Regions from separate parts of the Paenibacillus sp. Marseille-Q7038 genome, predicted to be linked through region 3. Evidence: predicted binding sites of a transcription regulator. Region 3 holds the regulator's gene; each other region holds the start of a gene.
What was found. Region 3 encodes NrdR, which represses ribonucleotide reductase genes. Its sites were predicted from a motif close to AACACNATATATNGTGTT; they were not measured.
Positions count from the first base shown of each region.

Region 1 (2,273 bases), 1.2 Mb from region 3:
ATGTCTTCCAAATTAAACTGCAGATCTTCGAGACCACCATGCCAGATCGGATAGTAAGATAACCCGATAATATCATAATCTACCTTCCGTTTACTCATTTCATCAAACCATGTGCGGTATAATACATTTTGCCCACCGGCATCCAGGTGCAAAATAATTTTCACAGGTCCTGCTTCTCTTGCTGCCCGCACCCCTGCTTTCAATAGTGCCGCAAGTGAATCGTACGACTTATCCCACTGCGCCGCTTCTGTTTCTTCAAAACTTTGCTTCTCAGGAACATAGGTAGGTGTTTTACCTTCTGGCCAAAGCATGCCGTTCGTTGTCTCATTCCCGATTTGTACCAGATCCGGCATGACATCACACAGTCTGCATACTTCAAGCACTTCCCTGGTATAGCGATAAACTTCCTCTTCCAACCTCTCACCTGTATAAGACTGCCAAGCCTTTGGCTTGTCTTGTTTCTTAGGATCTGCCCAAAAGTCGCTGTAATGAAAATCTAGCATAAACTGCATTCCGTGTGCTTTTGCTCTTTTTGCCAGTTCAATCGTCGTTTCCAGATCATTTGTGCCGCCCATATATGGCTTGCCTTCTTCATCATATGGGTTCACCCACAAACGCAATCTGACCGTATTCAGCCCTTTTATTTGTAAAATTTCGAATAAGTCTTTTTGTTCCTCACCTAGATAATATGCCCCGTCTAGATCTTCCACTTCTTTCAGCATAGAAATGTCTACACCTTTAACATATAAATCATTCATAAAGATCTTCCCTTCTATTAACAATATACCAAAAATTATAAAGCGTTTTCAGTAGTGAGGATATATAAAAAACGATGGGTGATTCGTATAAGAATATGATGAAAACAGGGTGTTGAAAAATAAAAAGGACGATCTATTAGGGTAGACCCTCTAGAACGTCCTTTTTAGGTATCGATAACTTCAAGCTCCTTATTTAGGATTTATCCACCGAAGAAGAAGTCGATGATATTCGAAGCCTTCGAGGATTTTTTATTATAGAATTCGGAATACCCGCAATTTTTGCAGTAAACTACAATAAATTGATTATTTTGTATATCAAACATTTTTGATAATCCAGTGCCTGTCATCGCTACTTCTTTGGTGTCCGCTTCCATACCTCCACATTTAAAACAGCCTCTTCCACTCATTTAAAATCGCCTCCTATTTACTTAATTAGGAATACGAAATACAGGAAGTTCTGGTTCCAATCTTTGTCTTGGAAATCTGGAATAAAGAGTCATACGTGACTCTCATAAACATTTGACAATTCTATATATTGATATAAAATTATAAATAAAGTCCATATATAGTATAAAATTATTACTTTTTTTAATAACAAGGAGGATCATGATATTGCTAATTGTTTATGATTCCATGACCGGAAATGTAAAAAGATTCATTTCAAAGCTTTCACTTCCGGCAGTTCAAATTCAGAATCAAATGACGATTGATGAACCGTACGTACTCGTCACATATACAACAGGTTTTGGTCAGATACCTGATAAGGTGTCTTCTTTTTTGCAAAAAAACGCTAAATACCTCATCGGCGTTGCTGCCAGCGGTAACCGCAATTGGGGTGAACGTTTTGCTAAAAGTGCAGATTTGATATCCGCATCTTATAACGTTCCTGTTATTAGTAAATTCGAATTATCCGGGACAAAAAGTGATGTTGAATATTTTAAACAAGAGGTGAACCGCATTGCGTCATATTGAATTAAATAACATGTTGCTACAGCGTGACTCTGATGGCTTCTTTCAATTACATAAAGACAAGGAAGCTGTAGAGGAATTCATGAAAGAAGTAAAAAGTAAGAGTCTGCAATTTGAAAGCATCGATGAGCAGATTAAATATATGATTGAACATGATTATTATGAAGACTTTTATGCTCTCTATACCCTGGATGAAGTTAGAACCATATTTGAAATTACACACGGGTATGGGTACCAGTTCCCTTCCTATATGGCAGCATCCAAGTTCTACACAGACTATGCACTTCGAAGCCGTGACCGAAAAACCTATCTTGAATCGTATGCTGATCGTGTAGCGGCGGTGGCTCTTCATCTGGGACGAGGTAACTTTGATACGGCTTGTTTGTTGTCTCGTTCGATGATGGAGCAACGCCTTCAACCTGCAACGCCCACATTTTTAAATGCAGGGAAAAGTCGGCGTGGTGAACTCGTTTCTTGCTTCCTGCTTGAAATGGATGATGCACTAAACTCGATTAACTATGTACTGAACACTTGTATGCAGTTGTC
Region 1 covers NZ_CBCOOM010000001.1:1,835,817-1,838,089, forward strand. The annotation lists gene ACWPWY_RS08745 (glycoside hydrolase family 53 protein) at 1-758, opposite strand, end outside; gene ACWPWY_RS08750 (zinc ribbon domain-containing protein) at 959-1,165, opposite strand; gene nrdI (class Ib ribonucleoside-diphosphate reductase assembly flavoprotein NrdI) at 1,371-1,730, shown strand; gene nrdE (class 1b ribonucleoside-diphosphate reductase subunit alpha) at 1,717-2,273, shown strand, end outside.
Region 1: the regulator NrdR is predicted to act here: its motif matches at 1,314-1,331, upstream of nrdI (class Ib ribonucleoside-diphosphate reductase assembly flavoprotein NrdI).

Region 2 (2,273 bases), 1.4 Mb from region 3:
GTTTACATTGAAAGATATGTTGAGGGAACACAGGTGTTTCTCCATGTCCAAGTCCAGCGATGGTAGCATCAAGAAGCGCATTTGACACCAGTCTTCCTTCAGCAGACGTGCATAATCCATAGTTTAGGGATGTAAATGGAATTTGTCCGCCTGCCCGGCTGCTCATTGTATTTAAGTTATGGATAAGGGATTCAGCCGCTTGTTGTGTCTCTTGAATAGTTTCATCCATGGCAAAAGCGTAGGCTTTAGGACAAGTTGTTTGTGCGAACTCGCTATTCATATGGATATGTTCCTGATCTAATTCCGCTGTTTCCTCAAACAATTGTTTTCCTTTTCGGAAGTGCTTTCTAAAGGAGCGTGCTACATAAGGAGCTAGGTCCCAATCGATTTTGTTGGCAGAAACACCGCCAAATTGACTGTTTTGCTGGGACTGAAAAATAATAGCGACAAGTGACATCGCTGACATGATCGACTGAGGGGTTCGTACTGAACCATTTCCAGTATTAAATCCGCGTTCTAGAAGCCGATCAAAAGGAATAAAGATGCAGTTTGTTGTACCAAGCGCATATTGATCAAGATCGTGAACATAAAGTTCCCCCTCAGTTATCGCTTGAGCAACCTGTTTGGGAAGGACATGCTTCATGACATGTTTTTTTGCCGTTTCAGATCCGATTTTACTCATCTTTCCGCTGAAAGAGTCTCCATTCAAATTTGCATTTTCTCTAAGCAGGTCAGTGTCCTTACTGCCTAAAATTTGGTCCATAATATCTGTGAGTTCATCAGTTTGTTTAGGGTTAGGTAGGAATGCTTCTAATTTTGCCATAGTGAATGATCTCCTTCTAATTCCGTTTTCTGTTATGTGTTGTTTGTTTTGGTTGATTTATATGTTCTTGTCATACGATACACACTATATATTGATCTATTTGAGTATCATACCTACAAGATATACTCGAAGTGTATGATATAAATCACACTTTGCCATGCTTGAAACCTGATACAGGGACTTAAAAAAAGGCACAAACCCTTGTCTATAATGGGAGGAAGAGCTATACAATATGAAGTAAAAAAACATGAAAAATGATAGCAGAATGATTTATAAATAAAATGAATAAAAAACAGATATAGAAAAGAAATACGGATGCAGAAGAAACTGGGATGTGGTATGTTGTAAAAGTGCGATAAATCATATTAAGTAACGATACTTACTCCTTACATTGTCCGGATATCTAACCTTCAGAAAAGAAGCTAGAAGGAAGGTAACGGATTTACATATATAGATAGAATTGGATGGAGGAGAAAAATTGAATACAAATTCACTGAATCATTCGGCAGATAACAACGGTAGTGGGAGTACCGACATACCAAAAACGGGTTTACTTCTTGCTGTTTTATTGTCGGGTGCCTTTGTAGCTATTCTTAACGAAACGCTGCTGAATGTAGCTTTATTTCAGATCATGGGTGACCTAAATATTGAACCTCATCTCGCACAATGGCTTTCGACCAGCTACATGCTTGTCATCGGTATACTGATCCCCGTGTCTGCGTATTTAGTTCAGCGGTTTACAACAAGACAACTTTATCTGTCTGCAATGGCCCTATTTCTGATCGGGACAGTCCTTGCAGCAATCAGTTCGAGCTTCGGTATTCTTCTCTTAGGAAGAGTGATTCAAGCCGTAGGTACGGCAGTACTAATTCCACTGATGATGAATATCATCTTGGCTGTCATTCCTATGGAGCGTAGAGGAGCTGCAATGGGTCTGATTGGACTTGTGCTTATGTTTGCACCCGCAATTGGACCAACATTATCAGGTTTTATCCTGCAACATTTATCATGGCGCTGGCTGTTTATTTTGGTAGCTCCGATCGTGGCCTTAACGCTGGTCTTCGGATTTATGAAGTTACGAAATGTTACAAGTACGAGTAGACCGAAACTGGATGTGTTTTCCGTTATTCTCTCTACTCTTGGTTTTGGAGGGATTGTATTCGGATTTGGAAGTATGGGGGAAGGCGGCAACTCAGCGATTCAGAGCTATGTAATTTATATTATCGCTATTGGTGCTATATCCCTTGCTCTCTTTGTATGGAGGCAGAAGAAGTTGACTGCACCTGTTATGGATATGAAGGTATTTATCTATCCGATGTTTTCAGTTGCTGTTGTATTATCCATCATAGTGATGATGACTATGTTTGCTATGATGCTCGTTTTACCTCTTTATTTGCAGGAAGTGATGCTTTATAGTGCTTTGATGACCGGACTTGTTATGTTGCCTGGC
Region 2 covers NZ_CBCOOM010000001.1:2,108,461-2,110,733, reverse strand. The annotation lists gene ACWPWY_RS09965 (anaerobic ribonucleoside triphosphate reductase) at 1-823, opposite strand, end outside; gene ACWPWY_RS09960 (MDR family MFS transporter) at 1,302-2,273, shown strand, end outside.
Region 2: the regulator NrdR is predicted to act here: its motif matches at 904-921, upstream of ACWPWY_RS09965 (anaerobic ribonucleoside triphosphate reductase).

Region 3 (2,273 bases):
AGCACCAAAACGGTATGCCAGCGAACGACCTACGGGAGGAAACGTTCCTTCTGGTGAAATCATGCGTTCAAGCACTGCGCCATATCTTCTTGCTCTTAGCAGTACCGATTCATAAGCCGAGTCCCAATCAGGGTACATTCCCTGAAATGTGAGATGGATATCAACAAGCATGGGCTGAATGACAAAGCTATTATAGTAGTCCCAGTGAAAATGCGGACCATCTCCGTAGGTTCCATCCCCAAGATACCAATGCTCATGCTGTTTGAGAGCGTAATCGACTCTCATCACATCAAAGTCCTCTTCTCCCATCCTATACAAGGCTGCCTCAACCATCGCAGAGAATAACAGCCAGTTCGAGGGAACGGCTTTTATACGGCGAGTCTTTTTCAAACAATCAATAAGCTGCTTCTTCACTCTCGGTTCAAGCTGTCCGTAAAGTTCCTGAGGAGCTCTCACAATCGCATGAGCTAAAAAAGCGGCATCTACAAGCGGCTGACCGCCTTCTGTAAAATTCATAAAATCTGCTGAGTTCGGATCCGTTCCAGCATCGATAGCTTGTCTGGCCATTGCTGCATACTTATTCCTTAGAATTTCTTCTTCTCCATCCTGCTTATGTTCTATCCATGGAGCTATACCAGCAAGCAATCTGCCAAGTGCCTCAAGATAAGCATAGGTTTCTCTACCCGCTGAGGGAGAATCCACAGGCATGAGTTCCTTTAATTTCCGGTTCGATAAAGCTTCCAATACAGGATCTGCTATTCGAAACATCGATTCAAGCCATAACTTACGACTATGTATCATGGAAGTGAATTCTCCTTTACCGTATAGGTATGCTTACTCTTCGTAAGGCTCTTTGGATAATAACGTTTTTAGTTCTTTCATAAACATATTGATGTCTTTGAACTGTCTATATACAGAAGCGAAGCGTACATATGCAACTTCATCTACCGGATACAGCTGTTCCATGACAAGCTCTCCAATTTCTCTGCTCTCTACTTCAGCAACAGCCGTATTTCGTAAAGAAGACTCTACGGCAGACGCAATATTGTCCAGCTGTTCAACAGATACAGGACGTTTCTCACATGCTCGAATCAATCCTCTGAGCAGCTTTTCTCTGCTAAACTCTTCTCTGCTTCCATCTTTTTTAATAACGATCAGCGGTGTCTCCTCAATCGTTTCAAAGGTGGTAAACCTGCGGTTACATTGTTCACATTCGCGGCGTCTGCGAATGGACTTGTTCTCATTAGCAGGGCGAGAATCCAGTACTTTCGTACCTCCGTACGCGCAATACGGACATTTCACGGACATCACTCCTCTTATTGTATATACTTTCCAACTATTTTTCTTTTAAAAGTGTAATGAAAATCACATATACGAGACATAATACTTTTACCAACTCGCAAGGAGGTGAAAGCAATGGCACAAGGTAACAACGGAAACTCTAACCAACTAGTTGTATCTAACGCTTCTGGTGCTCTTGAGCAAATGAAGTATGAGATCGCTCAAGAACTAGGTATCAGCATCCCACAAGATGGATACCAAGGTAACATGACTTCCTACGAGAACGGTTCTATCGGGGGTTACATTACAAAACGTCTTGTAACTATCGGTGAACAACAACTCGCTGGTCAATTTCAATAATAAGTAATTATAAAGTGCTGAACAGGTTAGCCATTAGGCTGGCCTGTCCAGCACTTATTCGTATTTTTACCGATAAGGTGATAAAAATCAGAACTCCTTATAAATATCTTTATACTGATTATAATAATAAATAACCCGCTGTACATAGTGCCGGGTCTCTCCTACCGGAATTTCATTAATGGTGTCGAGTTTCCCATCCCATAAGCCTTTTTTAATCCAGCTGCCTACATTTCCTTGTCCTGCGTTATAAGCTGCTATCGCCGCGATCGGATTGCCATCAAAATGATCGGATAAGTAATCAAGATACCAGGTACCGATTTCTATATTAGCCTCAGGTTCATGCTTCAGTTCATCCATCGTAACATTTTTTTTCTGCTTTTTCTCCAAAACCCAGTTCGCTGTGTCAGGCATCAGCTGCATTAAACCGATGGCACCCTTTTTCGATTCGCGGCTCAGTTTATAATTGGACTCAACTCGAATAATGGAGGCTACGAGGAATGGGTCCACATCATAAGCTTCTGCTTGTGTACGAATCTCATCTTTATAATGAATCGGATAAAACCAAGACATCCAATTGGTATTAAAAAATAGAAGAAATAAAAAGGAAACAAGAATAACAAGCAGCACTCTTT
Region 3 covers NZ_CBCOOM010000001.1:661,419-663,691, reverse strand. The annotation lists gene ACWPWY_RS03275 (DUF2264 domain-containing protein) at 1-801, opposite strand, end outside; gene nrdR (transcriptional regulator NrdR) at 835-1,302, opposite strand; gene ACWPWY_RS03265 (small, acid-soluble spore protein, alpha/beta type) at 1,417-1,641, shown strand; gene ACWPWY_RS03260 (lytic transglycosylase domain-containing protein) at 1,729-2,273, opposite strand, start outside.